DNA from 3 places in the Ruegeria sp. CL7 genome. Region 1 is predicted to be linked to each of the others. Evidence: riboswitches for the same ligand, from Rfam matches in the RefSeq annotation. Region 1 holds a riboswitch; each other region holds the start of a gene.
What was found. Region 1 has a riboswitch for cobalamin ahead of ACR0LI_RS08240 (DUF1636 family protein). Riboswitches for the same ligand answer to the same signal wherever they lie in the genome.

Region 1 (10,165 bases):
AATGACCATGGTTTGAGGTTGTCGCTGAGGTTGATGGCGCAGAAATCATGTCCCATCGGGGCACCCGCGCGCGCGGATGCAGCCAACATCGCCGTGATCCCCGGCAGCACATCGATCTGAAGGTCACGCCATTCCGCAGGGCCGTTTTCCAGTGCTTCGAAGACGGCCGCCGCCATGGCAAACACGCCGGGATCGCCCGAGGATACAACGACCACCCGTTTGCCATCGGCAGCCATTTGCAGCGCGTGTTGCGAGCGGTCGATTTCGACCCGGTTGTCACTGGCATGCAGTGTAAGGCCGGGGCGCTCGGCAATACGCGCCACATATGGGATATAGCCCACAACATCGGTGGCTTCGGCCAGCGCGGCTGTTACTTCTGGTGTAACAAGCGCCTCGTCACCCGGCCCCAGACCGGCAATCTTGACCCAACCGCTCATGGTCGCCGCCCCTGACCGTGCACGACGATGATCGAGAAATACGGGGTGATCTTCTCGCAGGCTTCAGACAGCTTTGTCACCGTCTGGTTCGGCATCTGCGCATATTCCACGATCCACGCCCGGTCATACAGGCCAGCGGTCTTCAGAGCGCGTTTCACCTTGTCGATGTTGCGTCCGATTTTCATCACGACCAATGCATCGGTCAGAGCCATGCGTTCCGCCAGCGTTTCTTCGGGCAGGGTGCCAACCAGCACGGTCAGCACGTCATCACCCCAGGTGATCGGATCGCCCGTGGCCGTCCACGCACCGGACATGCCGGTGATGGCTGGCACAACCTCGACCGGAGCTTCGTCACGCAACCGATTGTATAGATGCATGAACGAGCCGTAGAAAAACGGATCTCCCTCACACAAGACCACCACATCCTCGCCCTGTTCGGACAGGGCCTTGAGATGGGCGGTGCAGTTTTCGTAGAAAGCTGCCAGCAATTCGTTGTAGCGCGGGTCTGTCACCGGGATCTCGGTGGTTACGGGATATTCCATCGGAAACTCGACCGCGCCTTCAGGGATCATCCCGTTGACGATCTTGCGGGCCTGACCACTGCGACCTGGTTTGCGGAAATACGCCACATGCTTTGCATTGCGCAGCAGGCGATCAGCCCGGACGCTCATCAAATCCGGGTCGCCGGGGCCAAGGCCCACACCGTATATGGTGCCCATCTTCATTCCGCCCGGCTTGCGATGGCGTTGATGGCCGCCACCGTGATGGCGCTGCCGCCCAGACGACCTTTGACGATGCAGGATGGCACCGGTTGCGCCTGCCACAGCGCATCCTTGGATTCCACCGCGCCGACGAAGCCAACCGGGCAGCCGATGATCGCGGCAGGGCGCGGGCAATCCGGGTCTTCCAGCATGTTCAGCAAATGGAACAGTGCGGTGGGCGCATTGCCTATGGCGACCAGCGCGCCCTCCAGATGCGGCCGCCACAGCTCCAGCGCAGCGGCGGAACGGGTGTTGCTCATCTCGGCAGCCAGGGGGCGTACGCGTTCGTCATGCAGGGTACAGATCACCTGGTTGTCGGCGGGCAGGCGGAAACGGGTGACACCTTCGCTGACCATGCGCGCATCACACAGGATCGGTGCGCCATTTTCCAAAGCAGTGCGGGCCGTCTGCACGAAGCCGGGCGAGAAATGCACGAACTCTTCCAGTCCGACCATACCCGCGGCGTGGATCATGCGAACGGCAACCTGCTCTTCATCGGCATCAAACCGGGCCAGATCAGCCTCTGACCGGATGGTGGCGAAGCTTTCCTTGTAGATCGCCGCGCCATCGGTTTCGTATGTATAGGGCATCAGGTGAAGTCCATAGTCATGAGTGTTTCCGGGTCGAGCCCGCGTTGGCTGGGCTCATCCCCCGCGCGGCCCTGTTTGACAAGATCAAATCGTCCGTTTGCGCCCACCAATGTGATGTCGGCAGGACCCATGCGAGCGCATCCCTTGCTACAGCCTGAAACATGCAGGCGTCCGGCCACCCGCGACGCCAACGCCCGGGCGATGTCGCGCGTCTCGGTCTGCGCCTGCGGGCAGAACGGCGCGCCGGGGCAGGCGTCGGTGGTCATCAACGGATCGGTTCCATTTTCGACAAAGGCCGGGGCAGGTATCGCCGCCCCGCCTTCCAGCAGGATCAGCCGCCACGGGGTGACGCGCAGGGCGCAAGCGCCGCTGTCCTCGATCAGGTCATACAGCTTGCGCGCAGGCAGCGACCCAAAAGCCGCGCCGTAAAGGGCACCCAGTTCACAGGGGCCCGGTTGAAGCTTTGCGCCAACAGAACCGGGCGCACATCCTTGCCATTCCTGCGGCAGGGCGTCGATGACACGCGCCATGCGGCGTGTCTCGGGCGTGTAGGTTTCGGCAAACCACATCGCCAGCGCGATCACGTGGTCAATGGCGTCGGTCTCGGTCACGCTCCGCCCGGTTTCGCAGCCATCGGCGCGCAGGATCAGGCCGCCTGCACTGGTTTCCAGACGAATATCAGCCGAATCCGACGCCAGCAGACGTTCGGGGCCCGTGTCGATTGCAAAACCGAACTTTGCCGGCAGGGCCGGCAGCTCCGCAAGCCGGTCAATCAGTTCATGGGTCAGCCGAGCAGTCAAATCGCCCGCCTGATAGAGCGGTGTAACCAGAATATTGCGGCGTATTTCGATACCGGGTTCCGCATCCAGCAGGTTCAGCGCGGCAAGCTCTTTGAGCAGAGGCTGATGGTCTTCCTCTTCCACGCCCCGCAATTGCAGATTGGCGCGATTGGTCAAATCGATCGAGCCGTTGCCAAAGCGGTCAGCCAGATCGCACAGTCCCAGTGCCTGATCGGCGTCCAGACGCGCCAGCCGGGGCCTGACCCTGACGACCAGACCGTCACCGGACATCATCGGACGATGGGCGCCCGGGCACCAGCCCTGAACGATCGGTGCACTCATCTCAATCCCTCCAGATCAGCCCTGATAGAGTTCCGGCGCGTGTTCCAAAGCCCGGCCTCAAGCAGCGCGCGAAACCGGTCCTGCATGGCCTGACGCGCTTTGGGATTGGCCTCTTGCAGGAACGCGTCGACCTCTTCGTTGCCCAGAGTGGCATCGTGGTAGAGGTCAAAAAGATGTGGTGCGACCGTGCCAGACAGATGCGCGAAAGAAGCCATATGATCCAGCGTTGCCGCGATTTCGGCCGCCCCCCGGAAACCATGGCGTTGCATTCCGGCGATCCAGCAGGGGTTGGCGGCACGGGCGTGGACGACTCGGCTGATTTCTTCACGCAAAGTTCGGGCGCGCGGGTTTTCGGGGTTGGTGTTGTCCAGATGGTACAGCTGCGCGGTTCCGCCGGCGACCTTCTTGGCGGCGGCAAAGCCTGCCTCGTGCGTAGCATAATCGTTGGCCAAAAGAAGATCGGTTTCGGTCAGGTCCTGCAAGTGGACAAAGCTGTCCGCATTTGCAACGCGTTGGGTGATGCCGTCCTTGTCCTGCGAGATGTGTTCGCCTTCCAATGCAAAAGAGCTGGCCTCTAGCCATGCTTCACCGGCCTGCGCACGGGCCTCGTCGGTATACACTTCGGAAAGTTCGGTCATATTGACGCCGTAACTTCCGGGCGCAGGTCCATAGACCCGCGCTGCCGGCGCCTGCCCGGCATAGGGGTTCCAATCCGTCGCTTCATCGCGCGCGGCCAATGCGCGAACCGCTTGGCCAAACAAAGCGGACAGCGTCGGGAAAACATCCCGGAACAGGCCCGAGACCCGCAGGGTCACGTCCAGGCGCGGGCGGCTCAGGTCGGTGATCGGCAGAACCTCGATGCCGGAAACCCTCTCGGACCCTTTGTCCCACACGGGTTTGACGCCCAGCAGGTGCAAGGCCATGGCGAATTCCTCGCCCGCCGTGCGCATGGTGGCTGACCCCCACAGATCGATGATCAGCCCCTTCGGGTAATCGCCTTCTTCCTGAAGATGGCGCCGCACCAGTTCCTCGGCCAGTTTCACACCCTGAGCATAGGCCGCACGGGTCGGAACCGACCGCGGATCGGTGGTGTAAAGGTTCCGCCCGGTGGGCAGAACATCTGACCGGCCACGATAGGGGGACCCCGAAGGCCCGGCATCAATCCGCTTGCCTTCGAGCGTTTTAATCAACGCGTCGCGTTCGGCGTGGGCCGAAGGGGCCGGATCGAAACTGCCCGTCACCTCGGGCACGCGCCCAAAGATGTGCAGCCCGTCGCCAAACTGGCTTTCCTTGATGTCACAGACAAAGCGGTCGATGCGGGTGATGGCCTCGGCGGTGCAGGTAGCCTGATCGAGGCCGAGATCGCTTTCCAGCCCTATCGCCTGCGCCTCATCACGGATATCTTCCTGCAAGCGGTCGCGGCGTTTGGGGTCAAGCCCGTCGGCGTTCGAAAACTCATCCAGCAGCGATTCAAGCCGCACCATCCGATCCGGCGTGCCACTTTCCTTCATCGGGGGCGGGATGTGGCCCAGTGTGACGGCTCCGATCCGGCGCTTGGCTTGCGCGGCCTCGCCCGGGTCGTTCACGATGAACGGGTAGATTACAGGCAGATCGCCGATCAGCGCCTCGGGCCAACAATCGGCAGACAAGGCGACCGATTTTCCGGGCAACCATTCCAGCGTTCCATGCGCGCCGATATGGATCAGCGCATCGGCACCCAACCCTTTGCGCAGCCACAGATAGAAGGCGACATAACCGTGGCGCGGGGTGCGCAAGAGGTCATGATAGTCGTCATCCCGCAGCTCGGGCGTGCCGCGTTCGGGTTGCAGCGCGACCAGCGCCTTGCCGCGCCGAAGCGCGGTGAAATGGAAGGCCCCATCGGCACAGGCCGGATCATCTTCGGGCGCGCCCCAAACGGTGTGCAGATCAGCGCGCAGGGTCTCGGGCAATTCCGCAAGCGCATCCTGATAATCCCCAAGCGACCACGAAATCCGTGCGTCCAGAAGAGTGTCGGCAATCGGCTCGCCAGTCGCGATGTCATAGCCTTCTTCGTCAAGATCGGACAGCATCGCCTGGGCCGAGGCCAGCGCGTCGAGGCCAACCGCATGGGCCATCTGCCAGTCTTTGCCGGGATAGGTGGACAGGACCAACGCAGGAATCTGATCTGCCTTGGGTTTGTCGTTCAGTGCAAGCCAGCCCGATACACGGTCGATGATCGCTTCGATCCGGTCCGGTTCGGGACGGTGTGCAAAGCGCGCGTATTCCAGATGCGGATCGCGTTTTCCGGGTTCCTTGAAAGACGCAACTCCTGCTGAGATCCGTCCATCCACCTCGGGCAGTACCACATGCATGGCAAGATCGGCCGGGGACAAACCGCGTTCCGCCTCGGCCCAGGCTTTGCGGCGCGAGGTGGCGAGAGCGACCTGAAACACCGGCACGCCTGCAGCGTCCAGAGGCGACGTTCCCGACGCACCTTTTCCCGAAAACGAAGTGGCGTTGACAATGGCAGATGGGTTCAGCGCAACAACCTGTTCCCGCAACCATTCGGCGGCCACAGGCGCCTTGAGAGACGGGGCAAACAGGCCCACCGCCGCGTATCCACGGGCGCGCAGGCTGCGGATCAGGGCTGCGATCGGGGCGGTGTCTGCCGAGGTCAGGTAAGCGCGGTAAAAGGTGACGAGGATTCGTTTGGTCGTGCCTTCGAATGCGGTTTCCACCGGGATTACGCCGCGATCCGGACACCACACGCCATATTCGGGCAAGGTCTTGGCGCCCATCACCGGACCGGCATAAAGCCCCGCCGCCAAAGCCATCTGCGCCAGCGCGGCCTGTGCCGCGACCTCGCCGCCGGTATCGCACAGATGCGCCAGACGCCGCAGGGTCGAGACCGGCAGGGTGGAATAGTCATCCAGCCGCGTGTCCTCGCGCCCGTCGGCGGGCAGCACCGCCAGTGCGATGCCCTTGGCCTGCGCCAGCGCCAGAACCTGCTGCAACCCATAAGCCCAGTAGGGCACCCCGCCGATCAGACGGATCAGAATGCCCTTGGCGCCTTGAAGCGTCTGTTCGACATAGGTATCGACCGACAGCGGGTGTTTCAGAGCCGTCAAATTCGCCAGCCGCAGGGTCGGCATTCGCCCTTCCGGTCCGCCACCACGATGCCAGCCCGCCGCGAAAGCGCCTAGGTCGCTGTCCGAAAAGGACAGCACCACCAGGTCCGCCGGGCTCTGGCCCAGATCGGTTGGGGTCTCGGTTTCCTCGAGCCCGTGGCTTTCGCGAAAGACGACGTGCATGGCTTACTCGGCGGCCTCACGCACACCCACGAGGATTTCGCGGATTTCCGCCTCTTTGATATCGTCATGCTCGGCGATGACGACCAGACGCGAACGGCGTTCTTCACCGGGTTCCCACGGGCGGTCATACTGGTGACGCACGCGGGCACCCACTGCCTGGACCAGCAGGCGCATGGGTTTGCCCTGAACGGCGGCATACCCTTTGACGCGCAGGATGTTCAGTTCATTGGCCAGGCGTTCGATATTGGCGACCAGTTGGGCCGGATCGGTCTGCTCGGGCAGCTCGACGATGATGCTTTCGAAATCGTCATGCTCGTGATCGTGATGGCCGTCGTGATGCGAGGGTCGGGCGTCCATGTCATCCTCGGCGGCGGCTTCCAGACCCAGCACAACGCGCACGTCCACGGCACCTTCGGCCACTTCGACGACGGGCAGGGGGCGCGGCGCCTCGGCGGCGATGATCTCGCGCGCTTTGGCCACGCCTTCGGGGCCGGCGAGGTCGGGCTTGGTCAGCAGGATGATGTCAGCGCAGGAGATCTGATCCTCGAACACCTCGGACAGGGGCGTTTCGTGGTCGATCGAGTCATCGGCCATGCGCTGCGCATCCACTGCTTCGACATTGGGCGCGAAGCGGCCTGCGGCCACGGCCTCGGCATCGGCCAGGGCGATCACGCCGTCGACGGTGATCTTCGAGCGGATGTCAGGCCAGTCGAATGCCTTGAGCAGCGGTTTCGGCAGGGCCAGACCGCTGGTTTCGATCAGGATGTGATCCGGGCGTGGCTCCAACGCCATCAGGGCCTCGATGGTGGGAATGAAATCATCTGCCACGGTGCAACAGATGCAGCCATTGGCCAGTTCCATGATGTTTTCCGCCGGGCAATCAGGAATGGCGCAGGATTTCAGGATGTCGCCATCGACGCCTACATCGCCGAACTCGTTGACCACGACAGCAAGGCGCTTGCCCTGTGGGTTCTGCATCAGGTGACGCACCAAAGTGGTCTTGCCCGAGCCCAGAAAGCCGGTGATCACTGTGACGGGGAGTTTTTCGAGGTTCGACATGTCAGGCTCCAATGGGGGGAATGCGCGAGGCACAGTTCTTGCGAAAATGTTCGGGGCGTTCGCGCCATTTCACCAAACCATCTTCGGTGGCCAGATACTTGGTCGCGCCGTCGACGATGACGTCGACATGATCTGTTTCGTTCAGGTTTTCATACACGAAGGTCCAGCGGCCCGGCCCGCGCAACACGATCGAACAGCCTTGATCACAGTTTGACAGGCATTCAACGGCTTTCAGGGTGACACCGTCGGGCAGGTCCGCCTGTTCCAGAGCCTTGTGTAACAAAGCGCCCGGGCGTTGCGTGTCATCTTCCACAGGCAGGCCGCGACGGCAGGTGGTACAGACCAGCAACTCGACTGGTGCGGTATCGGTCATGTCTCTCATCCCCCCAAATCCTCTTCGCGGGGGACGGGGTTTCATGCGGGCCACGAATGGTCATGGACCCGACACCGGAACACCCCGCCCGGTTTCAACTTCGGTTGTTGGCAGGTCTCCCGGCTTGCGGATGCCAGAGGCGGGCCTCTGTCGGATGTCCCGCCTTCCCGGCTTTCGGGCCAGTGGCATTGGGCATCCTCTCCGTTCACGGTCGCGGGGGCGGCTGCGTTTGGCGGCAAGACCGTTGACGCATTCCCTTTTCATCGGCTGTCACCGACACCAACGAAAGGGACATGCGGCACCGCTGGCCTGCTTGTCAAGCGAGTCGCGCGCAACAATGATGCAGAGGCATGGAAAGCGACCTGTGGGCGTCGATGGGCGGCATGGCGTGCCGGGACCCAGCCTGAGATGGGCCGGGCGACGAACAGTATGTTAGCAAGGGGCGTAGACTATGGTGAACGAGTGCCTTGACTGAACCTGTCCCGATGATGGGAAAAGACCACCGAACACCGCAGATCCTCTTGCGCTAATAGATGACGTTGATCATGAGCAGGGAGACGACCAGAAACAGCGCCGTCATTATTCCGCCGGAGCGGACGAAATCCATCACCTTGTATCCGGCCGGACCCATGATCAACGCGTTTACCTGATGGGTTGGGATGATGAAGCTGTTCGAGGTCGATATGGCGACCGTCAGGGCAAAGACGGCCGGGTTTCCACCCGCCGCCACCGCAATCGATACTGCCAGAGGCACCAGCAGGACCGTGGCCCCCACGTTGGACATGACCAAAGAAAAGGCCGTCGCCAGAATGGCGATGCCGGTTTGCAACGACCAGAGCGGCCAGCCGTCCAGAATTATCATGATCTGCTGGGCGATCCACGCGGCCGTGCCTGTGTTCTGCACGGCTTGTCCCAAAGGTATGAGGCAGGCGAGCAGGAATACGGTGTTCCATCCGACCGCGCGGTACGCCTCGTCCACGCTGAGCACACGGGTCAGCATCATGCCCACCGCGCCGGTAAGAAGACAGAGTGAAAGCCGGACGTCCGTGAACAGGATCAACGACAGCGAAATGGCGAAGAATGCCAGGGCCCAGCCGACTTTTTGCGGCCTCAGCTCGTCCTGAGGAAAGTCTGTCGTCACAACGACGAAATCCGGATCTCGTTTGATCCGCATCAGGTTGTCCCATCTGGTATGGGCCACAAGCATGTCGCCCGCCTGAAACTTTTCGAGCCCGATCTGCGTGGATTCGTGATCCTCGGTCTCGACATGGCTCAGCGTCTCTTCGCCGCGGTGAATGGCCAGCAGCGACATCCCGTAGGTCTTGCGAAACAAAAGCTCGCGGGGGCATTTGCCGATCAGCTTGCTGTCAGGCGTGATGACCACCTCGGCCACGCCTGCATTGGTTGGGGCGAACTCTTCGACGAAAATGTCCAAGTCCGGAAGAACGGTCAGCCCGTATTTCTCGGCGAACTTCTCGACCTCCCAACGGCGGCCGACGATGGCCAGCCGACACGGCGCTGCAATTTCCGCTGTCAAAACCTGAACCATCGAGGTTTTGCCGCGATAGAAGGTTGAAATGATGTACAGGTGGTTTTCGTGGTTGATGTCGGCCAGAATCTCGCCGACCAGGGGGCTGTCCTCGGGCACCACGACTTCGAACACATCAGCTTTGAGGCCATAGACCCTTTGCAGGTATTCCTGTGTCCCTTGTCCGGTACCCGTATTGTCAGGTCCTTCAGCCTCGGGCAAAACCCAGCGTCCCAACAGCAGAAAGTAACCAATTCCCGTCAGGATCAGAACCGCACCGATCGGCGTGACCGAGAACAGGCCGAAGGGCTCCATTTTCTGAGAGGCCGGCAGACTGTCATTTGCCGTCAGGATCAGATCGTTCAGCAGGATAAGAGGAGACGACCCGACCATCGTCATTGTGCCGCCCAAAATGGCGCAGAATCCCATTGGCATGAGCAGGCGCGACAGCGGTATGCCTGACCGTGTGGAAATTCGGCTGACAACCGGCAGAAACAGAGCAGCGGCGCCGACATTCTGCATGAACGAGGATATGACGCCAACGGTGCCGGAAATAATTGGTACAACCCTGCCTTCGGATTTGCCGCCGTATTTGAGTATGACGGCAGCCACCTTGTTCATGATCCCCGTCTTGTCCAGACCGGCCCCGACGATCATGACCGCAATGATCGAGATGACGGCATTGGATGCGAAGCCGTCGAACAGAAGGGTGACATCCGCCAGATTTTCCAGCCCGGGCGCGTAGCTGAGCAAGCCTATGAGAACCAGAACCAATATGGCGGAAAGGTCGATCCTTATGATCTCGGAAACGAACAGAAAAACGGTGAAAGCCAGAAGGGTGCAAACGACCCCCATCTCGAAGGTAAAGGCAATATGTTCCACAATACGTCCAGAACTTTTTCTTTGTTAGAGTCCTAGTTCATCCCTCCTGACTTGTCATGAAGTTTCGTTTTTCGGCGATGTTGAGACATAATGTTGCTCAATGGTTGCTGTGGGAGCAGTGCTT
Region 2 (10,165 bases), on a different contig from region 1:
GGGGACATGGCAAGCGTTTGGTAGACGGTTTCAATACCAGCTTCGCGCGCGTCGATCGGGGAATGAAAATTTACTTTCCGACCTTCCAGCCAGACTTCGCCTTCATCCGGCATCACCGCGCCGGACACCGCCTTGATCAGTGTAGACTTGCCTGCCCCGTTGTCACCGATCACGGCCAGAATCTCGCCCGGCATCAAATCGAAATCGCACTGATCCAGCGCCGTCACCTTGCCGTAGCGCTTCACAAGGTTCCGTCCTTTGAGAATAGGTTCCATCAGGCTGCCACCTTTCTGATCCACTGGTCGACCGCGACCGCCGCGATGATAAGGATGCCGATCAACAGAAACGTCCATTGCGCGTCAGCGCCCAGCAACCGAAGCCCAAGCGTAAAGACGCCCACGATCAGGGCACCGAACAGCGACCCCAGAATAGACCCGCGGCCACCGAAAAGGGATATGCCCCCGATCACAACCGCCGTTATGCTTTCTATATTGGCCAACTGGCCTGATGTCGGAGACACCGATCCGATCCGGCCGATCAAAGCCCAGCCCGCAAAGGCACAGATCAGCCCGGACAACATGTAAACGGACATAAGCGTTCGGTGCACATTGACACCTGACAACTCGGCAGCTTCCGGGTCATCTCCGACCGCGTAAACATGCCTGCCCCACGCGGTATGGCGCAGGGCGTAGGAAAGCCCGAGGATCAGCACCAGCATGAAGATCACGCCGACGGTGAATACCGCCCCGCCCACGTTGAACTTGGCCCCGAAAAGTTGCAGAATCGCGGCGTTTTCTTCGATCTCCTGTGACCGGATGGTTTCGTTCTGAGAATAGAGGAAGTTCGCCGCAAGAACGATTTGCCACATGCCAAGCGTCACGATGAACGGCGGCAGTTTGATGCGGCTGACCAGATATCCGTTCACCGCGCCGATTGCGGTTCCAACGAAAAGGCCGCAAACGATTGCGACCGTTGGTGGCAGCCCATATCGGAAGGTGAACTGTCCCATGACAACCGACGACATCACCATGATTGCTCCGACGCTCAGATCGATACCGGCGGTCAGGATGACGAGGCTTTGCGCCGCCGCCACGATCCCGACGATCTGAACCTGTTGCAGGATCAGGGTCAGCGCGAATGGCGAGAAGAACTTGGAGCCCAGCAAAGCCCCGAAAATGACGATGGCAGCCACTAGAACGATCAGCGGCACCAGAGAGGGGTTCACATGCAAAAAATGTTGAACCGTTCCGACAAACCCGCGGTGGTGATCGTCAAATTCAGCAATCTGTTCCGGGCTGCCTTTTGCAGCGGCTTCGAAGTCGTCTGATCGTCGTGAAGTATCGGACATAAAGGTTCCCCCAAAGCGTCAGGTTACTGACGACTTTAGCAAGTTTTCGGGCGAATGGGTGGTTTGAAAAGCGGAAGGCCGCCCTCTGCGGCCCTCCGGGTGGTCAGGTTAACCCCAGCAGAGGTCCATGCCTTCTTTGACCGAGATCGACTCGACGCCTTCGGCAGGCTTGTCCGTTACAAGCGCTACGCCGGTGTCAAAGAAATCCTTGCCAGGCGTGTTTTCAGGCTTCACGCCTTCGTCCGCCCATTTCTTGACGGCCTCAACACCCAGCGATGCCATCAACAGCGGGTATTGCTGCGACGTCGCACCGATAACACCATCGGCAACGTTTTGGACACCCGGGCAGCCTCCGTCCACGGAAACGATGAGCACGTCATTTTCGCGCCCGATGGCTTTCAGCGCCTCGTAGGCACCTGCCGCGGCAGGTTCGTTGATGGTGTGAACAACGTTGATCGTGGGATCCTTGGCCAGAAGGTTTTCCATCGCGCGGCGACCACCTTCTTCGTTGCCGGCAGTGACATCACTTCCGACCAGTCGTGGGTCATCTTCATCACCGATTATGTTCGGGTCCGCCAGATCGACACCAAAGCCTTGCAGGAAACCCTGATTGCGCAGCACATCCACTGTCGGCTGACTGACGGCAAGATCCAGTGTCGCGATCTTGGCGTCGTTGGCCGCGTCGCCCAGCGTTGCTTTGGCCCATTGTCCAATCAGCAGCCCGGCAAGGAAATTGTCCGTGGCAAACGTTGCGTCAGCCGAGTCAATGGGTTCCAGCGGCGTATCCAGAGCGATAACCAGAACACCTGCATCCCGCGCCTGCTTCACGGCCGGAACGATGGATGATGTGTCCGAGGCCGTCAGCAGAATGCCCTTGGCGCCGTCCAGAATGCAGGTCTCAATGGCTTGCACCTGCGTTTCATGGTCACCGTCAACTTTGCCTGCAAAGGCTTTGAGCGTCATTCCCAGCTCTTCCGCCTTCGCTGTCGCACCTTCCTTCATTTTGACAAAGAACGGGTTGGTGTCTGTCTTGGTGATCAGACAAACGGTTTCGCCTTCCGCCATTGCACTGCCAGCCATGGCAGTAACCCCGAGCGCAGCAGCACCCGCAAGTCTTGCAAGTTTCATCGATTATCCTCCCAGTTTTTCCTGTGCCGTAAAGGGCACGAGGGCGATCAGGCAAAAACCCTGATCTCATAAGAAACAATCACAAGATTCGAAATTTGAGTCAATAAATAAATCACTCTTATTTATTATTGACAGGGCGGGCGGGCTTTCTCATTCTTCAGCAGGAAAGGGGTGGTCGTGCCGGAAAATTCATCTCGGAAAAATTCGATTGGCCTGCACGGGTCAGAGGTGCGCGGAACCAATCAAAGCGGGATGCGGGCCCGGAACGAACGGCTGGTGTTGTCGCTTGTCCGGCGTCATCAGGCTCTTGCTAAGTCCGAGATTGCGCGCATGACCGGACTGTCGGCGCAAACCGTTTCCGTCATCATGCGGCTGCTTGAGAAGGACGGTTTGCTTTTGCGCGGTGAGCCGGTCCGCGGGAAAGTCGGGCAACCTTCCGTTCCCATGCGCCTCAACCCGGATGGTGCGTTTTTCTTTGGGCTCAAGGTCGGGCGCCGCAGTACCGAGCTGGTATTGACTGACTTTGTCGGAAATGTGCGGCAACGCGAGCGGCGAACCTATGACTATCCAACGCCAAAAGCCACTTTGGAGTTTTCTATACAGAGTCTGGGGAAAATGATGTCATCCATGTCGCCCGAGGCCAAAGGCAGGATTGCGGGTCTTGGAATTGCCATGCCGTTCTACCTGTGGGACTGGGCCCAGACCCTTCAGGTTCCTCAGGAAGAAATGGACCCGTGGCGCGTATCAGACCTGAAGGCTGACCTGGCTCGTCGCCTCGATATGCCGGTTTTTCTGCAAAATGACGCCACTGCGGCTTGTGGGGCGGAATTGGTATTCGGTCCGGCCGATGGACCAAGGGATTTCCTGTACTTCTATATCGGGTTTTTTATTGGCGGCGGTGTGGTTCTCAATGGTGCGATCTTTTCCGGGCGTGGAAACTCGGGCGCAATCGGCCCCCTGCCTGTACCGGATGGTGCGGGTGGTGTCAGACCGCTTATCGACGTGGCCAGCCTGTATGTTCTCGAGCGTGCAATCACCACAGCAGGGGTAACGTCGCATTCCATTTGGGAAACGACCCAGCGTTGGGATGTGCCAAAAATTCAACTGGAAAACTGGTTGAAACGGACGGCAAGCGGGATTGCTTATGCGATTGTCTCATCCTGTAGCCTGATAGATTTCGAATGCGTGAAGATTGACGGCTGGATGCCGCAGGACATCAAGGCGCGTTTGGTTGAAATGGTCGAAGACAAACTGTCCGAGCTGAACCTGACCGGTCTCGAGCACCCCGTGGTGCTGGCAGGGACCGTGGGCCCGGATGCACGCTCACTGGGCGCGGCAAGCCTGCCATTGTCGGAAAGGTATCTTTCAGAAGCTTAGATGTGAAATCACCCTGTTGCCTTGGATATTTCACAAACCGGTTCACTCTCGCAAACTGCCGAGCTCATAATTTTCGATGGCCGTAACACATTTTCGTTGACGGAAGGCTGAGTTGTCTGGCAAGCCGCTCGGCATGTCCGGTTCCGGGGCTTGCTCTGGAATCAATAGGGAATGCGGTGCGGGCTCAGGCCCAACTCCGCAACTGCACCCGCAACTGTAAGCGGCGAGCAGGGCTGAAACGCCACTGGGGTTTGCCCCGGGAAGGCCAGTCCAACGCTTTGACCCGCAAGTCAGGATACCTGCCGGACATGTGTCCTCATAAGGGGCACTCCTAATCGGCGACGGGATGTGCGTCGTACCAGGATGCCTGAAAGGGTGATTTGGCGTTGAATGTCCCGTAGTCAAAACGAATTTCGCGCCGGGATTGGCGCGACGGGACAAGGACGACTGTTCATGAAAACGCTGCTCAGCGCAGCCGTTGCCGCGGTGGCTCTTCCCGCCATCGCAGATGCGCATTTTCTTTTGGAATACACTACCGATACCATGATCCAGAAACCGGGCGATGTGCCGGTCAAGCTGATTTTCTGGCATCCGTTCGAGAACGGCCACGTCATGGATCTTGAAAAGCCGCAGGAATTCTATGTGATCCACAACGGTGAAAAGACCGATTTGCTGGACACGTTGGAAGCTATCCGGTTCACCGGCGGGGAAAACGAGGGCGTGGCGTTCAAAGGCAGTGTCCCGGTCAAACGGTCGGGCGACTATGTGCTGGTGACGGTTCCTCAGCCTTATTACGAGGAATCCGAAGACATCTATATCCAACAGCTCACCAAAGCCTTCCTGAACCGCAACGAATTGCCGACCGACTGGATGAATCCCGTAGGTTTGCCGACCGAGATTATCCCGCTGAACAAGCCGACCAACATCATCGCGGGTTCGACTTTCACGGGCCGTGTGCTGGCTGATGGTCAGCCGGTTGCGGGGGTCGAAATCGAGATCGAGTACATGGCCGCCGAGCCCGACATGGAAAGTTCGGCCGCTTCTGCACCGAAAGTCTCTCCGATGCCGGGTGGTGCGGTGGTCGCCATATCTGACGACAACGGGTATTTCTCGTTCGGCGTTCCAAATGCCGGTTACTGGGGTTTCGCAGCACTTGGTTCCGGTCCGGCAACCGAACATGAGGGCAAAGAACTCAGCCAGGATGCGGTCATCTGGATTCGCTCCTGGGATCTGGAGTAACCCAAGATGCACATCGTCGACGGAGCCCTTTCCAACCCGGTTGTAATTGGCGGCGCCATAGCCGCCGCGGGCGGGATCGCCATGGGTCTCAGGTCTCTGGATCTTGATCGCATCCCCACTGCGGGCGTTCTGTCAGCCAGTTTCTTCGTGGCTTCGTTGATCCACGTACCCATTGGTCCGTCGTCGGTCCATCTGATCCTCAACGGCATGGCCGGGCTGCTGCTTGGTTGGGCCGCATTCCCGGCTTTGTTCGTCGGGCTTTTGCTACAGGCGGTCTTTTTCGGCTTTGGCGGGTTGACGGTGTTGGGGATCAACACCGTCAACATCGCATTTCCAGCTGTGGCGGCCGGAATGTTGTTCGGTCGTCTGATCGCGCGTGGAACGCCTTTGCAAGGTGCGATTTGGGGGGGCGTCGGCGGCGCATTTGCCATTGCGGCGACAACCGGCATGGTCGCGTTTTCCCTGGCGCTGTCGGGGGATGAATTTCTGCCTGCCGCCAGGCTTGTTTTCTTCGCCCATATTCCTGTCATGGCCATTGAGGCGATTTTGACCGGGTTCGCCGTGTTGTTGGCACGCAAGGTCAAGCCCGAGCTGTTTATAAGGGAAGCAGCCACATGAAGCATCTGGTTGTCATATTGGCCGTGAGCTGCGCACCTGTGCCTGCCCTGGCGCACAAGGTCATAGCCGGCGTTTTCGAGTCGGAAGACGTCATCGAGGGCGAAATCGGCTTTTCCAACGGCGACATGGCAAGCGGCACCGAGGTCATTGTTACCGGCCCGGATGGGGCCGAGCTGGGTCGATCGGTCACGGATGCGGACGGTTTCTTTGTCTACACGCCGACCTCGGCCGTGGCGCACACTTTCTTTGCCGACCTTGGCGCCGGGCATGTGGCCGAAGTCACGATGCCTGCCGAAGATGTCGCGCGGATCATGGGCGTTGCTGTGGCAGAAAACGGTGACTCATCTTCGGCTGCTGTGACGCAGGCCAGCGGTTCGGCGGCGTCTCTCAGCGCCGAAGAACAGCAGGTTATCGCCAAGGCCATACGTGACGAATTGCGCCCGCTCAGGCGCGAGATTGCGGCCTATCGCGAACAGAACGACCTGCAAACCATCCTTGGCGGGATTGGGTACATCGTTGGTCTGTTTGGTCTGGGTTTTTACATGGCGGCCCGCCGCAAGCTGGCGTCCTGATGGCACACGTTCTGGGGCACAAGGAAAAAACACTGTCCGAAGCCGGTGACGGGCCAGAAGGTCTGATCAGCCTGCTGGATCCCCGGATGCGGATCGTCATGGCAGTTGTTTTTGCAGTCGTGACCGTGGCGGTGTCATCCCTCGGCGCGCTTTGCGCGGCGCTGACAGTGTCGCTTTCGCTTCTGATAGTTTCACGTCTGCCGCGGCGAAAGACGTTGAAGCGAATGGCCATGATGGATGGGTTCATCCTGTTCATGCTGGTCCTGTTGCCCTTTTCCATGCCCGGGGATCCGATGTTCACGCTTTGGGGATTCCCTGCAAGCTGGCAGGGTTTTTGGAAAGCGGTCGAGATTGCCTTGACCGCCAATGCCGTGATCCTGTCCCTGATGGTTTTGGTCGGGACGATGGAGCCGGTCACACTGGGCCACGCCCTGCATCGTCTGCGGTGCCCGGAAAAGCTGGTTTACCTGCTGATGTTCACGATCCGTTATATCGAGGTCTTGCGCGAAGAATACCTGCGGCTGCGGGCCGCCATGAAGGTACGTGGTTTTCGGCCAGCAACAAACTGGCACACATATCGCAGCTTTGGCTACCTTGTGGGTATGATGCTTGTGCGCGCGATCGAAAGATCGGAACGCATCCTGGCCGCGATGAAGTGCCGCGGGTTTTCCGGGCGTATGCCGTTGCTTCAGGAATTTGCCCTGACCCGCGCGGACATTGTGTTTGCGGCTGGTTTCAGCGGTCTCTGCCTGGGTCTGATCATTCTGGAATTCGCATGACACTGATCGCGCTTGAAGACATCTGTTTTTCCTACCCCGGCCAGCCACCCGTTCTGGACGGGGCAAGCCTGAGCCTGAGCGCGGGGCAGCGCCTGTCCCTGACAGGCCCGAACGGAGCGGGAAAATCGACGCTCCTGCGGATTTTGCTTGGGTTGCAGCGCCCGTGTTCGGGCACCGTCACCGTTTTTGGTCAGCAACGCGTGGAAGAGGCTGATTTCCATGAGGTCCGCCGCCGGGTGGGGCTTGTATTTCAGGATGCGGACGATCAGCTGTTCTGCCCGACCGTCGCCGAAGACGTCGCTTTTGGCCCGCTCAATCTGGGCAAGACCCGTGACGAGGCACTTGCCATCGTCGACAAAGTTCTGGGCGATCTGGACCTGATGCATCTGAAGAACCGCATTACCCACAAATTGTCAGGCGGTGAAAAACGGCTGGTGACCCTGGCGACGGTTCTGGCGATGGAACCCGAAGTGCTGTTGCTGGACGAACCGACGAATGCGTTGGATACAAAAAACGAAGCGCGCCTTCTGGAAATCCTGCGCGCGTTGCCACAGGCGATTTTGCTTGTCAGTCATTCGCCGGCGTTCCGCTTGGAACTGGCGCCCGATGAACTGGATCTTCGCGACGGGAAGCTGGTGCCGGTCTGACCTGTTCTCGTAGCAACCGGACATGGTGGTTTTAGATATGCAATCATACCGCCTGAGCCACGCCATGAAACGGAAAGCGAACCTTGTGCGTCGTCAGGCCTTGGCTATGTGCGCCTGCGGCTCATCAGCCCATATTTGACCGCCCATGCCCCAAAGGATCCACGTCTGCGCCTGTCCTGTTTCACAGGTTGCCTGGATTGCGCACCGCCTTTGCGGTTGAATTCGAACACGTCGATTATCCGCTCGGCGCAGCCACAGGCTTCGCCCATGCCGACTTTGGCGAAATAGAATTTCTCGAAACGTTCGGGGTTCTGCATGGCTGACCTCCTGAAGGCATTGAACCCCATGATGGGCGCATTGCCAAATCACTTTCCTGCGTTTCAGGCAGCCGTGCTATGGCGCGGCGAACTCGCTTCCAGTCCAGACATTGTCCAGTTGATTGAAGACCGGTGAAGTAATGAGCATTTCTGCGGAATATAGCAGTTGCAGCTCATCCGCAAACCGCGTGACGCCCGGCACAAGCCCGGTGATGTTGCGCCATTCCGCCCAGGTTCCGGGATTTGACAGACTGTTCGGATTGCCGGGATCAGCGGGCTGGTGCCACCCGGCGGCGTTCAGCAGTGGTGTGAGCGCAAAGCGCGCATCATTGCTGTCGACTTCGGTACAGGCAGCGGCATCGCATTCCCAACTTGTCCAGTTCGCCGCCGCGATGGTTCCGGCGATCGGTGCGGCGGCGTCGATGACCCGAACCATAACTTCGAACCCGCCACCAGCCGTCGGACGGCTGAGCGACAAAGGGTCTGTCGCCACGGCGTGCAAAGCCGCTGTTGGCGCCAGGCTGAGTGTACGACCGATCAGAGCCAGCTGCGCAGAGCCGTCTGTTGCGGGTGCAGACCCCGCAGCAGGCAGGACCCTGAAAGGTGTCAAAATCGGAACCGCGCCACCGCGGATCGTGATTTCCTGCACCGCATTGTCAAATGCCGGAACAAAGTCGCTACGGATCGTATAGGTCAACGGGAAGCTGGGTTGTTGTGGCCCCGCAGGTCGGGCACCGTCACGTGTGACAAAGGACAACGGTGGAACGGCACCGGGCTGTGGCAGCGAAATCTGCGGCCCTGCTATGCCCAGCGCCGCCGCGATCATGCGCGCGCGCTGTTCGGCCTCTCCATACTCGCTGAGCAGATTGATATAGCCTCCGATCTCGGTGATGTTGCGCGGGGCAGGGATGCGGGATGGTGCAATGTCGCCAGCGATGGCCAGCCTGTGGGCTATAACCTCTCGGGCGCGCTGAATCGCCGGGGAATTGGTGGTTTCAAGAATATTGATGATGGCCTCGGCAAGGCTTTCATCGATGCCCGGTTCGGGGGTTGCATTTGTGCTGGTGTCACTCATCGTCGTCCTCCGCAGGGGCGCTCAGGCCATTGAGGAAATCCAGTACGGATTGGCTGCCGGCCTTGGTTGCGCTGCCGTCATCCGCATCCGTATTGGCTTTGGTAAAGGCCCCGAAAAGCTTGGCCAGAAGCAACGTGTTGGAAGGATTGGCCAGAGCCGCAGCACCACCGGGGAAATCCTTGAACAGGTTTTGAACGAAACCGGCCCGGTTGCCATCCGGTTGCCCGCCAATCAGCGCAGAAACTCCCGAAGCGTTCTTGGCGATATCCTCAAACCCCTTGAGCTTTGCGGCATTGTCGGCAGCTGTCTTTTTCTTCTCGGCGGCTTGCTTTTTGGCTTCTTCCTCTTTGCGGGCCGCAGCGATCTCTTGCCCCTTGCCCGCAAGCTCAGTGGCCTTGCCGACAAGCTCTTTGGTCAGATCCGTCGCCGTGTCTATGGCTTTGTCCCGACCGGCGGCGACCGATTGCGTTTCAAGGGCCAGTTGCGCCTGCAACTCTTTCAGGCCCGTCAGATCGGTTCCCGCCCGTGCAAGATCAGGCGCGGCTTTGAGGATCTCGGCCAGTTGCGAAGTGGGCACGGCCTGGCCTGTACCAATGTCGCCACCGGCGATGGTGAGCGTGTTCGAAGGTTGATTGGCCGGCAGGTCTGATGGCGCACGGGTGCCAAAGATCGCATCGCTGTCCGCGGGCAGGACCGGCGTGTCGCCGACCGGGCGTGGCGTCGGGCTGTCCTGCCAGTTCCAGAAGCGGCGATGGTCGATCATCTCGCAGGAATTGCAGCGGCCCAGAACGGCCTCGCCCAACAGGCCCCTGGTCGGCAGCGAGATCGTGCGGCGCGGTGGTCGGAAGTCTTCGCGATGGAAGGCCAGCAGGCTGTCCTGAATGTCGCCGGTCCGCATCTCCATTCTGTCGGCCAGATCGGGCGGGATCGAGAACGGCATGATCATTGCATTGCCATAGAAGCCCAACACCTTGTTCTGGACCGTGCTGAGCAGCGATATCTCGCTTGAGGCGTCATCCAATCCGCCATCGGGCACGCCGATGGTGAAGCGTTCCAGCAGGATGG
Region 3 (10,165 bases), on a different contig from region 1:
TGAGCGATAGCCCCCTTGCGAGCCGGCAACAACCGGGGATGTTCGCCGGCAAATGCCTGCATCATTTCGGATTTGCTGACCCACATCGCCTCTTCGATCTCGACCGGATCGATAACGATGTCACGCGACAGGGCCTCGCCGGCGCATCCGAACATCAGGGATGCCGGGAACGGCCAGGGCTGGCTGGACAGGTACGACACCGCACCAACCGGTACGCCTGCCTCTTCCATCACTTCGCGGCGCACCGCCGCTTCGAGCGTTTCGCCGGGTTCGACAAATCCCGCCAGCAAGGAAAACATTCCCTCGGGCCAACCCGGAGACCGCCCCATAAGCACGCTGTCCCCATGCGTAATCAGCATGATCACAACCGGATCCGTGCGCGGAAAATGTTGCCCGCCGCATGACGGGCAACTGCGCTGCCATCCCGCTTGCGACATATCGCTGGCTGCGCCGCAGCGAGCACAGAAGCGATGTGTTTCGTGCCAACCGACAACCGCCTTGGCCGATGCGGCCAACTCGGCATCACGAGGCGACAATCGCGCCATGATCCGGCGGAGCTCGGCAAAAACATGCCCTTCAGGCAAGTCCGGATGCTGCTGTTCGGATCTGTCCACGAACTTTCCCAGGCCGGTCAGATCCAATCCCTCTGCCCCCCAGGCCGAGATATCTGCGGCAAACAGGGGTGCGCCCTCTGCGCTCAGGCCCAAAAAAACCGGTGCTTCGATCACGCCGCCGGGGCCATCGCATACCAGCGGGTGGGTCATCTGCGTCAGGGCAAGCTGATCCAGCGCCGCGCCCACGACCAGAAGCTTGCCTCGCCACAACAATATGCATCGCGCAGCAGGGTCGCCCGCCATCTCGGACAGCTTCTCTGAATCCCCACGAAGATGCGCTGCCCGATTCAGGCCCGAGCCGCCGAAAGTCACCTGCTCTGCGTTTTTCATTGGAATTCCTTCTGGTCTTGCGCACAGGGCTGCCATGTCTCAGGCCCTGTTGCAATGGCAATTCAAGGCGCAAAACGCAGGGACACGCCACCGAAAAGCCGCATGGCGGCCCCGGAAAAATCATCTAGACTGCGTTTTGATGATTTTAGCCCATTACCACACTCAAAAGCAGAACAACAAAAGTGAAGCAAACCCCATCGACGCAGGTGCAACCCACAAAAGACCGTGGGCGTATTCGTATTCTTGCCACCTCCGACGTGCATATGCATCTGACTGGTTTTGACTATTACGCGGACACACCGGACCCGACGCTTGGGCTGACACGCACCGCCAGCCTGATCCGCAAGGCCCGACACGAGGCCACAGACGCGCTGGTGCTGATGTTCGACAACGGGGATTCGCTTCAGGGAACGCCGATGGGCGAATGGGCCGTTCGGAACGACAATCCCCACCCGATGATGCAGGCATTCAAGGCGCTGGACTATGATGCGATTGGTCTGGGCAACCATGATTTCGGGTTCGGGCTGCCGACATTGGACAAGACCCTTGCACAAGCCCCGTGCCCGGTTCTGTGCGGCAATCTTCATCGGTCCGGAGAACACCAATCTTGGCAGCGTTTTGCAATCCTTGACCGTGTCGTTAGGGTGGGAAACAAGGATGTGCCCATTCGCGTCGGCGTGTTTTCGGTTCTGCCACCGCAGACAACACGTTGGGAAGAACACAATCTGAACGAAACCGTAGAGGCGGACGACATCGTTGTCGCGGCACGGTCCCTGACGCGTATCTTGCGCGAAAAGGGGTGCGATCTGATCGTGGCGCTCGCCCATTCCGGGCTTGGACACCCGGACGCAGCGACCGACATTGAAAATGCCGTTATTCCCCTGGCCGCGATCGAGGGCATCGACGCTGTCGTCGCCGGGCACACGCACCTGACCCTTCCCGCACGCACCGGCGCGCAAACCCCGAATGTGGATTACGTGAAAGGGCTGGTGCATGGAACGCCGGTTGTCATGCCCGGTTCGGCAGGCGCATATCTTGGAGTAATCGATCTGGCCGTCACCCTAGAGCCCCAGTCGGGGCTGCGTGTTGTCGACAGCCACGCCGAATTGCGCCCGGTTTCGGTGGGCGGCACCGCGATTGGCGAAGATTTGGAAATCGCGCATCTGGTTGAACCCGCACATCAGCAGACCCGTCTGGACATGGCCGCGCCCGTTGCGCGCGTCTCGGACACATTGCACAGCTATTTCAGTTTCTGTGCGCCGGATCGTGGATTGACGCTTGTGTCCGCCGCACAGGCAGCCGCGTTGCGCCCTTTTTTACACTGCACCACGCTTGCAGAGCTGCCGCTGTTGTCAGCCGCGTCGCCGGCCAAATGCGGCGGACGCTCTGGCCCCAGGCACTATACGGACGTGCCGCCTGGTGAAATCTGTCTGCGTCACGTGGCGGACCTGCATGTCTTTCCAAACGAATTGCGCGCGGTTCAGATCACGGGCGCGCAGCTGCTGGAGTGGTTGGAGATGTCAGCCAGCGCATTCAACCAACAATTCCCCGACGCCGAGGCAGAGCTATTCGACCGGGATCGGGCGGGGTACAATTTCGATGTCATCTTTGGCCTGTCCTATCAGATCGACCCGTCGCAACCGGCGCGTTACGATGTCGGGGGGCAAATGATCCATCCCGGCCACAGGCGGGTGCATCATCTGACTTGCGCAGGCCAAGCCGTGCAACCCGATCAGGCATTTGTCGTCGCGCTCGATAATTATCGCGCAAGCGGGGGCGGACATTTCCCGCATGTGTCGTCGGCCCCGGCCATCGATCTACCCCCGCTGGATATCCGGGACATTTTGCGGGACTACATGACGCACCGCCTGCCACCCGACCCATTGGCCCGGCAACCTTATCCGTTCTCTCTGATGCCGAAATCGGGGGTGACGACCATTCTTCGGACCGGTCCCGGTGCGTTGAAGCATATCGACGAATTGAACAGGTTTGCCCCCAGGATACTGGAACCTGACGAAAACGGTTTTGCACGCATTCGGCTGACGCTCTGACGGGTTGTCTTTTGCCGAAGCCTTCCCTATATCCAGAGTCGAGAGGTTGGCGCGGGCGAGCGCCTCGCCAACCTGGTCAGGTCCGGAAGGAAGCAGCCACAACGAGCCCCGCTTGGGTCGATGTCCAACCTCTCACTTTACGAACCTTGGCCGCAGGAGGGCTTTATGATTGTAGCAAAGATCCTTCGGGCAGCACGGTTCTGACCTCACGGTATCGACTGACTGCCTGAACACATGACCCGGGGATGAGCGATCGCCATCCGTCGGGAGTGCTGTTTCTGACGACAGGCAAACCAATGTTTCTTGCACTTTCGGACCTGGGATGGTCCTCTCACTTTGCCGCGCAACACGCGGCTTATCCTTCCTGCACGCCTTTTCGCATCACTTCCGTTCATCGGGACCGCCTGATAGGGCTTAACCCTGACGGCGAAGTCCCGTTACTGACCCCCGATCAAACGACCGGCAGCTATGCTGTTGGCGATTGGGTTCTCGCCGATGACGACAAACGCGTGCGCCATTTGCTCGACCGGCGCAGCCTGCTGCACCGACGCGCCGCGGGTACAGGCGCCGCGACGCAACTGATCGCAGCCAATGTCGATGTGCTGTTCATCGTCAGCTCGTGCAATGCCGATTTCAAACTGCCCCGGCTGGAACGATATCTGGCGCTCGCGCATCAGGCCGGGTGTTACCCGGTCGTTGTTATGACGAAGGCCGACAAATCGGCGGACCCCGACAGTTTCTCGGGGCAGGTGCAATCTCTGGATCCGTTCCTGACGGTTCTGGCGATCAACGCGCTGGACCCGGCAGAGGTTGAAAAGGTTCTGTCGTGGTGCCCCAAAAGCCAGACCGGAGCGCTGGTTGGATCGTCGGGCGTTGGCAAGACGACACTTGCCAATACCATGACCGATCAGGATCTCGCCACCTCGGACATTCGCGAGGATGACGCGCGGGGCCGGCACACGACGACCGCACGCGCATTGCACCGGATGCGCAACGGTGGCTGGTTGATCGATACACCCGGAATGCGCGCGTTGCGCCTGCTGGACGCTCGGGACGGGATCGACGACGTTTTCTCGGACCTTGCCGAGTTGAGCCGGGACTGCCGTTTTTCGGATTGCCAGCACAGCTCCGAGCCCGGATGTGCCGTGCAAAAGGCAATAAGCCACGGCACGCTTGATCCGGCTCGATTGGACCGGTGGCGCAAGCTTCGGCGCGAAGATCAGCGCAATTCTGAAACCGTCGCGCAGTCCCGGGCGCGGGACAAAGCGTTCGGCAAGATGGTCCGTGGCGTCATGAAGGAAAAGAAACTTCGCAACCGGTGATCGTTGGACGGTGCCCGGCCCGTCCTGCGCCGCGTCTGATCAAGCGATCAGTCGCGGCCAAACCGCTGCATTGCGCCGGGCAAATGCTCCGATATGACCAACCTCAGGCAACCTGAAATCGGCAGGGCTCAGCAGGTGGCGGTTGGCATCGGGGCCGTAAAGATCCGCAAGCCGCCAAACCGCTTCCGGCGGCACCATCTGGTCGTCCTCGAAGGTGAACAAATCCACGGGCGTTCCAGAATCCTTCCACTGCGCCGCAGGTAACTCATGCCCGATTTCAGGCACATAGTTCAAAGGCGCCGTACACCATTTGCGCCACTGCCAATAGACCGATGCCGGCAGATCCGAGCCGAACCCGATCGCCTTTCCGGGAAGGTAGCCAAGGGCTCGGGCCAAAAGCGGGGCATGACCATACCAGAACAATCCTGCCAAACCACGATAGGGCCATGGATGGTCGCTTAGGGTTACCAGCCCCGAACACACACAGATCATGCGATCAATCAGATCGATATCCGGCTGCACAGGCCCCAACATCGCGCCGATCGAATGGCCGATGGTCCAATGCTGCGAATCGGGAAACCGTCTGCGCATTTCTGCCCGTGCCGCGGGCATGTCGATCAAGGCCCAATCCGCCATGGTCGCACGCGAATCTTTCAGGCGGCCGGTCAAGGAATGCCCGTAATCGCGATAGTCATAGGTCAGGCAGGCCATACCCTGCTCGGCAGCAAGCCATCGTGCGAAATGACGGTAATAATCGCGCGGCACACCCGTTGCACTGTTCAGCACGACGACGATTTCGGGCGAAGACAGCGGGCTGTACAACCGGGCAGACAGTGTTTTCTGCCCGGACGGAAAGCGAAATTCTTCGGTCATTACCGTTTGCTCTGTGTCCAACATGATCTCTGGCTTTGCGCTTGGTAAATCCGGTTTCCGAACCTCAACGCCCTCGACACTATGCATGAACCAACACCGTATCCAGCATGACCAAGCGTCCGGTCAAAAGATCGGCTTGACTCGATGCGTGCTCAAACGCTAGCGGTTGTGTGATGGTTTCCGGCCTCCACAAGGGGTCGGAATGAAAAGGGAACACGGTGCGGTAATGTCTGGTCATGCAGGCAACAACCAAATCCGCGACTGCCCCCGCAACTGTAAGCGGTAAGCGATGCCGAAACACCACTGGCCCAAAGGCTGGGAAGGTCGGCAAAGCGATGACCCGCAAGTCAGGAGACCTGCCATCGGAAACGAAACCGAAACTCGGGCGGGGTGTCCGGGCAGGTCCTGACGGCATCACGCTGTCCCACCTGTCCCAAATATCCTGTCCACCAAGCGCGGAGGGCGCAGGATGATCTGGAAGACAAAGACACATGAATTCAGTGCAACAGTATGTCAGCGGACGGGCAAAACCTGTCCCGCTTTGGCGCGGCTGGCGCGCTCGATATCCGAAGCCATGGCCCAGGCGACCTCGGCCACAAGTGACGATTTCGAGATTGAGGGCAGCAGCGCGCTGTCACATTGCAGCGAAGGATGTCATGCAATTTTCCGCGCGCAATCAGACCGCATTCGTGTCTTTTGCGGGACGCAGCCCGAAACCGCGATTGAGCCGCTGAACGGCTATGCCGACCTGATCTTCGGAAACACGTTCAGTGCGATGCCATCCGGCGTCGTGAAAACCCCACCCTGCGCGATGATCGAAGTTTCTACGATCCGGCCTCGAAAACCTGCTTGCGCGCCCGCGCAGATTTCAATCTGAGTCCAGACTGACCTGTGCCTGGGCACGCCGAGAGGCCCAGGCCAGTTGCGCATCCGTTTCGACGGCGCAAGGGCGCACCGCCCGCAATCGTTGCAGCGCCGTGTCCGCGCCTTCGCCGCATTCGACCATCAGCCGCAGGACAATCATACCTGACCTGCCACAGCCCCCGCGGCAGTGTACCAATACGCGACCTCCGCCGGACAGCGCGTGCCGGGCCGCGGCGCTGACGGACGGCCACGCGTCATCAATCGCTTTTGTCGGCGCTCCGAAATCTTCGATCGGCAGGTGAACCCATCGGCTGGCGCGGCTTTGAATATCGCTTCCAAATTCCTGCGCCCCGTCCTGAAGCATTTCGACATCCGTCGTCATCGAAACAACAAGCCCCGGCTGCCAGGCTGCGATCATATCCAGATCGCTGGAGTAATCTCCGCCGCGTCCGGGCATCGAGGTCAGCGCCAGCGTTCCGCCACCGACTTGCAGGGCGTAGATCACCAACTGCGACATGAATCCTGTCCTCCCCAAAGAACTCTATACAAAAATGAGCCATTAAATCCGCTGATGCAGTTTAGTGCGAAAGCGACTCGTTTCTAAATCAAAAATCATCGCGCCCCGCTGTGGACGCGGGCAACGGTGGCCACTACGCTGTGCCCAAGCACCGAATCCCAACGAGAAGACATGACAGACAGCTCCAGCCCCGCCTATCAGGTTCTCGCCCGCAAATATCGCCCGGAAACCTTTGCCGATCTGGTGGGTCAGGATGCCATGGTGCGCACCCTGAAAAACGCGTTCGCGGCCGACCGGATCGCGCAGGCCTTCATCATGACCGGTATTCGCGGCACCGGCAAAACCACGACCGCAAGGATCATCGCCAAGGGGATGAACTGCATCGGACCCGACGGAACCGGTGGCCCCACGACCGAACCCTGCGGTCAGTGTGAACATTGTGTCGCCATCATGGAAGGCCGCCATGTCGACGTGATGGAGATGGACGCCGCCAGCCGTACGGGCGTCAACGACATCCGCGAGATCATTGACAGTGTCCGCTATCGCGCCGCCAGCGCGCGTTACAAGATTTATATCATCGACGAGGTTCATATGCTCTCGACCAGTGCGTTCAACGCGCTGCTCAAGACGTTGGAAGAACCGCCCGCGCATGTGAAGTTCATCTTCGCAACCACTGAAATCCGCAAAGTCCCTGTCACTGTGCTGTCCCGCTGCCAGCGTTTCGACCTGCGCCGGATCGAACCCGAAGACATGATTGGCCTGCTGCGCAAGATCGCCGAAGCGGAAAACGCCCAGATCGCCGAAGACGCGCTGGCGCTGATCACCCGAGCAGCGGAAGGATCGGCCCGGGATGCGACCTCGTTGCTGGATCAGGCGATTTCGCATGGGGCTGGCGAGACGACCGCCGATCAGGTCCGTGCAATGCTTGGACTGGCAGACCGTGGCCGGGTTCTGGACCTTATGGATATGATCCTGCGCGGCGATGCCGCCGGAGCACTTACCGAGTTGAGCGGCCAATACGCCGAAGGCGCAGACCCGCTGGCGGTGCTGCGCGATCTGGCCGAGATCACGCATTGGGTGTCCGTCGTGAAGATCACGCCTGACGCGGCGCAGGATCCGACGGTTTCTCCGGACGAACGGACCCGGGGCCAACACATGGCCGAGGCTCTGCCGATGCGGGTTCTAACCCGGATGTGGCAAATGCTGCTGAAGGCGCTCGAGGAAGTCTCGGCTGCGCCCAACGCCATGATGGCCGCTGAAATGGCCGTTATTCGCCTGACCCATGTGGCGGATTTGCCCAGCCCCGAAGAGCTGATCAAACGGTTGCAAGATACCCCGCCACCGCCGCCGGGCGGGCCCAATGGCGGCGTTTCGATATCCCGACCGGGCGCCGGTCCGGCGCCGGCTGGCGCGACCCATCCACCTGCCTACGCGCCGTCCCCTCGCGGTTCCGGTGGCGCACCGGTTGCAGCCCTGGCGCAGGATGCCCAGACGGCCCTTGCCCATTACCCGACCTTCGACCACGTGGTGGAACTGATCCGGACCAATCGCGACGTAAAGTTGCTGGTCGAGGTGGAAAACGGCGTGCGCCTCGTCTCCTATCAACCCGGACGAATCGAATTCACACCCGCCACCCAGGCACCGGCGGATCTGGCGCCACGACTGGGCACTGCCTTGCAACGCTGGACAGGAAATCGGTGGGCTGTCTCGATCGTCTCGGACGGAGAAGCCCCCACGATTGCAGAAGTCAGGGATGCGGCCGAGCTCGCACTGAAATCCGAAGCCGAACAACACCCGTTGGTGCAGGCGGTATTGGCGCAATTCCCAAAGGCGAAAATCACTAGGATCGAAACGCCGGAGCAACGCGCCGCCAAGGTCGAGACCGAAGCGCTTCCCGAGGTGGAAGACGAGTGGGACCCGTTCGAGGAAGACTGACCCCGCCGCCCGTCACCCCCCGTTTCAAACGAAGCTGACCGAGGTTTCGATCGAACACATCCGCCCGCATGTCTCAGATCGTTTGTTGCGACACCGGCCAGCGGAAGGCGGCCCGTGACCATTCTGATCCGAATGCTGCGTAGCCATTCGAACCCCGCCCAGATTTCCTGTGTTCCGTGCAATCAGTCTCGGCAGCAGACCATATGCGCGCCAAGGACGATCTGCGCTTGTCGGGCCTGCTGGCAAATATGGTGTCGCAGATGGTTAGCACGTTCCTGCTGACGCCTGCGCTGATCAACATGCCGACCGGAACGGATGAGCCTCCGACCGGCGGGAGAACCCTTGTGCCATGTCGCTGCTGCCCGTATCTAGAGCGCAAACGGAGACACAGGAGAATACTATGCTGAAAGGACTCGGCGGGCTTGGCGGTCTGGGCGACATGGCCAAGATGATGAAATCCGCGCAGGACCTGCAAACCAAGATGACCGAAATGCAGGAAGAGCTGAACAACATGATGGTTGTCGGCGAATCCGGTGCAGGCCTGGTCAAGGCAACGGCGACGGCCAAGGGTGAACTCAAAGGTCTGGATATCGACCCTTCCATCTTCAACGGCGATGACAAGGAAGTGGTCGAAGACCTGATCCTGGCCGCCATCAAGGATGCGCAGACCAAGGCAACCGAACGTTCGAAGGCTGAAATGGCCAAGCTGACCGAAAGCATGGGCCTGCCCAAAGACATCAAGCTGCCGTTCTGAGCTTTATCTTTTCCCAAATACTCCCGCCGGAGGCTCCCTCCGGCGCAATGCAGGATTGGCCATGAGTTCGAACAGCGACATCGACAACCTGATCGACCTGATGGCCAAACTGCCGGGCCTGGGCCCGCGCTCGGCCCGCCGCGCGGTTCTGCACCTGATCCGCAAACGCGCCCTGCTGCTGACGCCCCTCTCGGACGCGATGCAACAAGTGGCCGCCACCGCCCGCGAATGCCTGAACTGCGGCAATGTCGGCACCACCGATATCTGCGACATCTGCAATAGCGAGGCCCGAGCGACCGGCGAGCTGTGCGTGGTCGAAGACGTCGCCGACCTCTGGGCGATGGAGCGTGCCGGAGTGTTCAAAGGGCGCTATCACGTTCTGGGCGGCACGCTGTCGGCGCTGGACGGTGTCGGCCCCGACGAGCTGCGCATTCCCCGCCTCAAGGACCGGGTTGTGGCCGAAGGAATTTCCGAAGTCATCCTGGCGCTGAACGCCACCGTCGATGGCCAGACCACCGCCCACTACATCGCCGATCAGCTTGAGGGACAGGTCCGCCTGACTTCGCTGGCGCAGGGTGTGCCGATTGGCGGCGAACTGGATTATCTGGACGACGGGACGATCACGGCCGCGCTGCGGGCGCGGAAGGAACTGTAGCTCTAACTTACCGGTTCTTTTTTCGCGAGGCCTTTGCGCTAGGCGGCGCCAGCGCAACGCACGATACACGCTCAAGTATCGCGGTAACTAGCTTGACAGCTGTACAGTTATTGGATGAGTTTCTTTCTGTTAATTCCACGGATTATCAAACACGATGAAACACTTAGCGTTTTTTTTGCAATTGTTGGTGCTTTCGCCTCGCCTATTGCCGCTGAAACTCTCTACTTATTCGAAGACACGCACGATTTAC

Region 2: it holds a riboswitch for cobalamin, as region 1 does, so the genes downstream of both, ACR0LI_RS20540 (DUF4198 domain-containing protein) here and ACR0LI_RS08240 (DUF1636 family protein) in region 1, are expected to answer to the same signal.
Region 3: it holds a riboswitch for cobalamin, as region 1 does, so the genes downstream of both, ACR0LI_RS20020 (hypothetical protein) here and ACR0LI_RS08240 (DUF1636 family protein) in region 1, are expected to answer to the same signal.

Annotation. Positions count from the first base shown of each region.
Region 1 covers NZ_JBQFPQ010000001.1:1,635,038-1,645,202, reverse strand. Annotated here, with positions in the region: gene cobJ (precorrin-3B C(17)-methyltransferase) at 1-437, opposite strand, end outside; gene ACR0LI_RS08265 (precorrin-2 C(20)-methyltransferase) at 434-1,162, opposite strand; gene ACR0LI_RS08260 (precorrin-8X methylmutase) at 1,159-1,788, opposite strand; gene ACR0LI_RS08255 (cobalamin biosynthesis protein CobG) at 1,788-2,909, opposite strand; gene cobN (cobaltochelatase subunit CobN) at 2,906-6,199, opposite strand; gene cobW (cobalamin biosynthesis protein CobW) at 6,203-7,258, opposite strand; gene ACR0LI_RS08240 (DUF1636 family protein) at 7,260-7,631, opposite strand; cobalamin riboswitch at 7,724-7,930, opposite strand; gene ACR0LI_RS08235 (SLC13 family permease) at 8,158-10,014, opposite strand.
Region 2 covers NZ_JBQFPQ010000016.1:16,239-26,403, forward strand. Annotated here, with positions in the region: gene ACR0LI_RS20520 (ATP-binding cassette domain-containing protein) at 1-275, opposite strand, end outside; gene ACR0LI_RS20525 (ABC transporter permease) at 275-1,348, opposite strand; gene ACR0LI_RS20530 (substrate-binding domain-containing protein) at 1,457-2,476, opposite strand; gene ACR0LI_RS20535 (ROK family transcriptional regulator) at 2,729-3,853, shown strand; cobalamin riboswitch at 3,975-4,174, shown strand; gene ACR0LI_RS20540 (DUF4198 domain-containing protein) at 4,307-5,092, shown strand; gene cbiM (cobalt transporter CbiM) at 5,099-5,710, shown strand; gene ACR0LI_RS20550 (cobalt ABC transporter permease) at 5,707-6,282, shown strand; gene cbiQ (cobalt ECF transporter T component CbiQ) at 6,282-7,061, shown strand; partial or broken gene ACR0LI_RS20560 (energy-coupling factor ABC transporter ATP-binding protein) at 7,127-7,708, shown strand; gene ACR0LI_RS20565 (hypothetical protein) at 7,813-8,025, opposite strand; gene ACR0LI_RS20570 (hypothetical protein) at 8,102-9,100, opposite strand; gene ACR0LI_RS20575 (hypothetical protein) at 9,093-10,165, opposite strand, start outside.
Region 3 covers NZ_JBQFPQ010000014.1:5,990-16,154, reverse strand. Annotated here, with positions in the region: gene nudC (NAD(+) diphosphatase) at 1-944, opposite strand, end outside; gene ACR0LI_RS20040 (bifunctional 2',3'-cyclic-nucleotide 2'-phosphodiesterase/3'-nucleotidase) at 1,127-2,995, shown strand; RNA gene ffs (signal recognition particle sRNA small type) at 3,035-3,133, shown strand; gene rsgA (ribosome small subunit-dependent GTPase A) at 3,241-4,317, shown strand; gene ACR0LI_RS20025 (alpha/beta hydrolase family protein) at 4,357-5,190, opposite strand; cobalamin riboswitch at 5,348-5,568, shown strand; gene ACR0LI_RS20020 (hypothetical protein) at 5,660-6,067, shown strand; gene ACR0LI_RS20015 (protein-tyrosine phosphatase family protein) at 6,059-6,571, opposite strand; gene ACR0LI_RS20010 (DNA polymerase III subunit gamma/tau) at 6,710-8,506, shown strand; gene ACR0LI_RS20005 (YbaB/EbfC family nucleoid-associated protein) at 8,907-9,260, shown strand; gene recR (recombination mediator RecR) at 9,322-9,915, shown strand; gene ACR0LI_RS19995 (hypothetical protein) at 10,030-10,165, shown strand, end outside.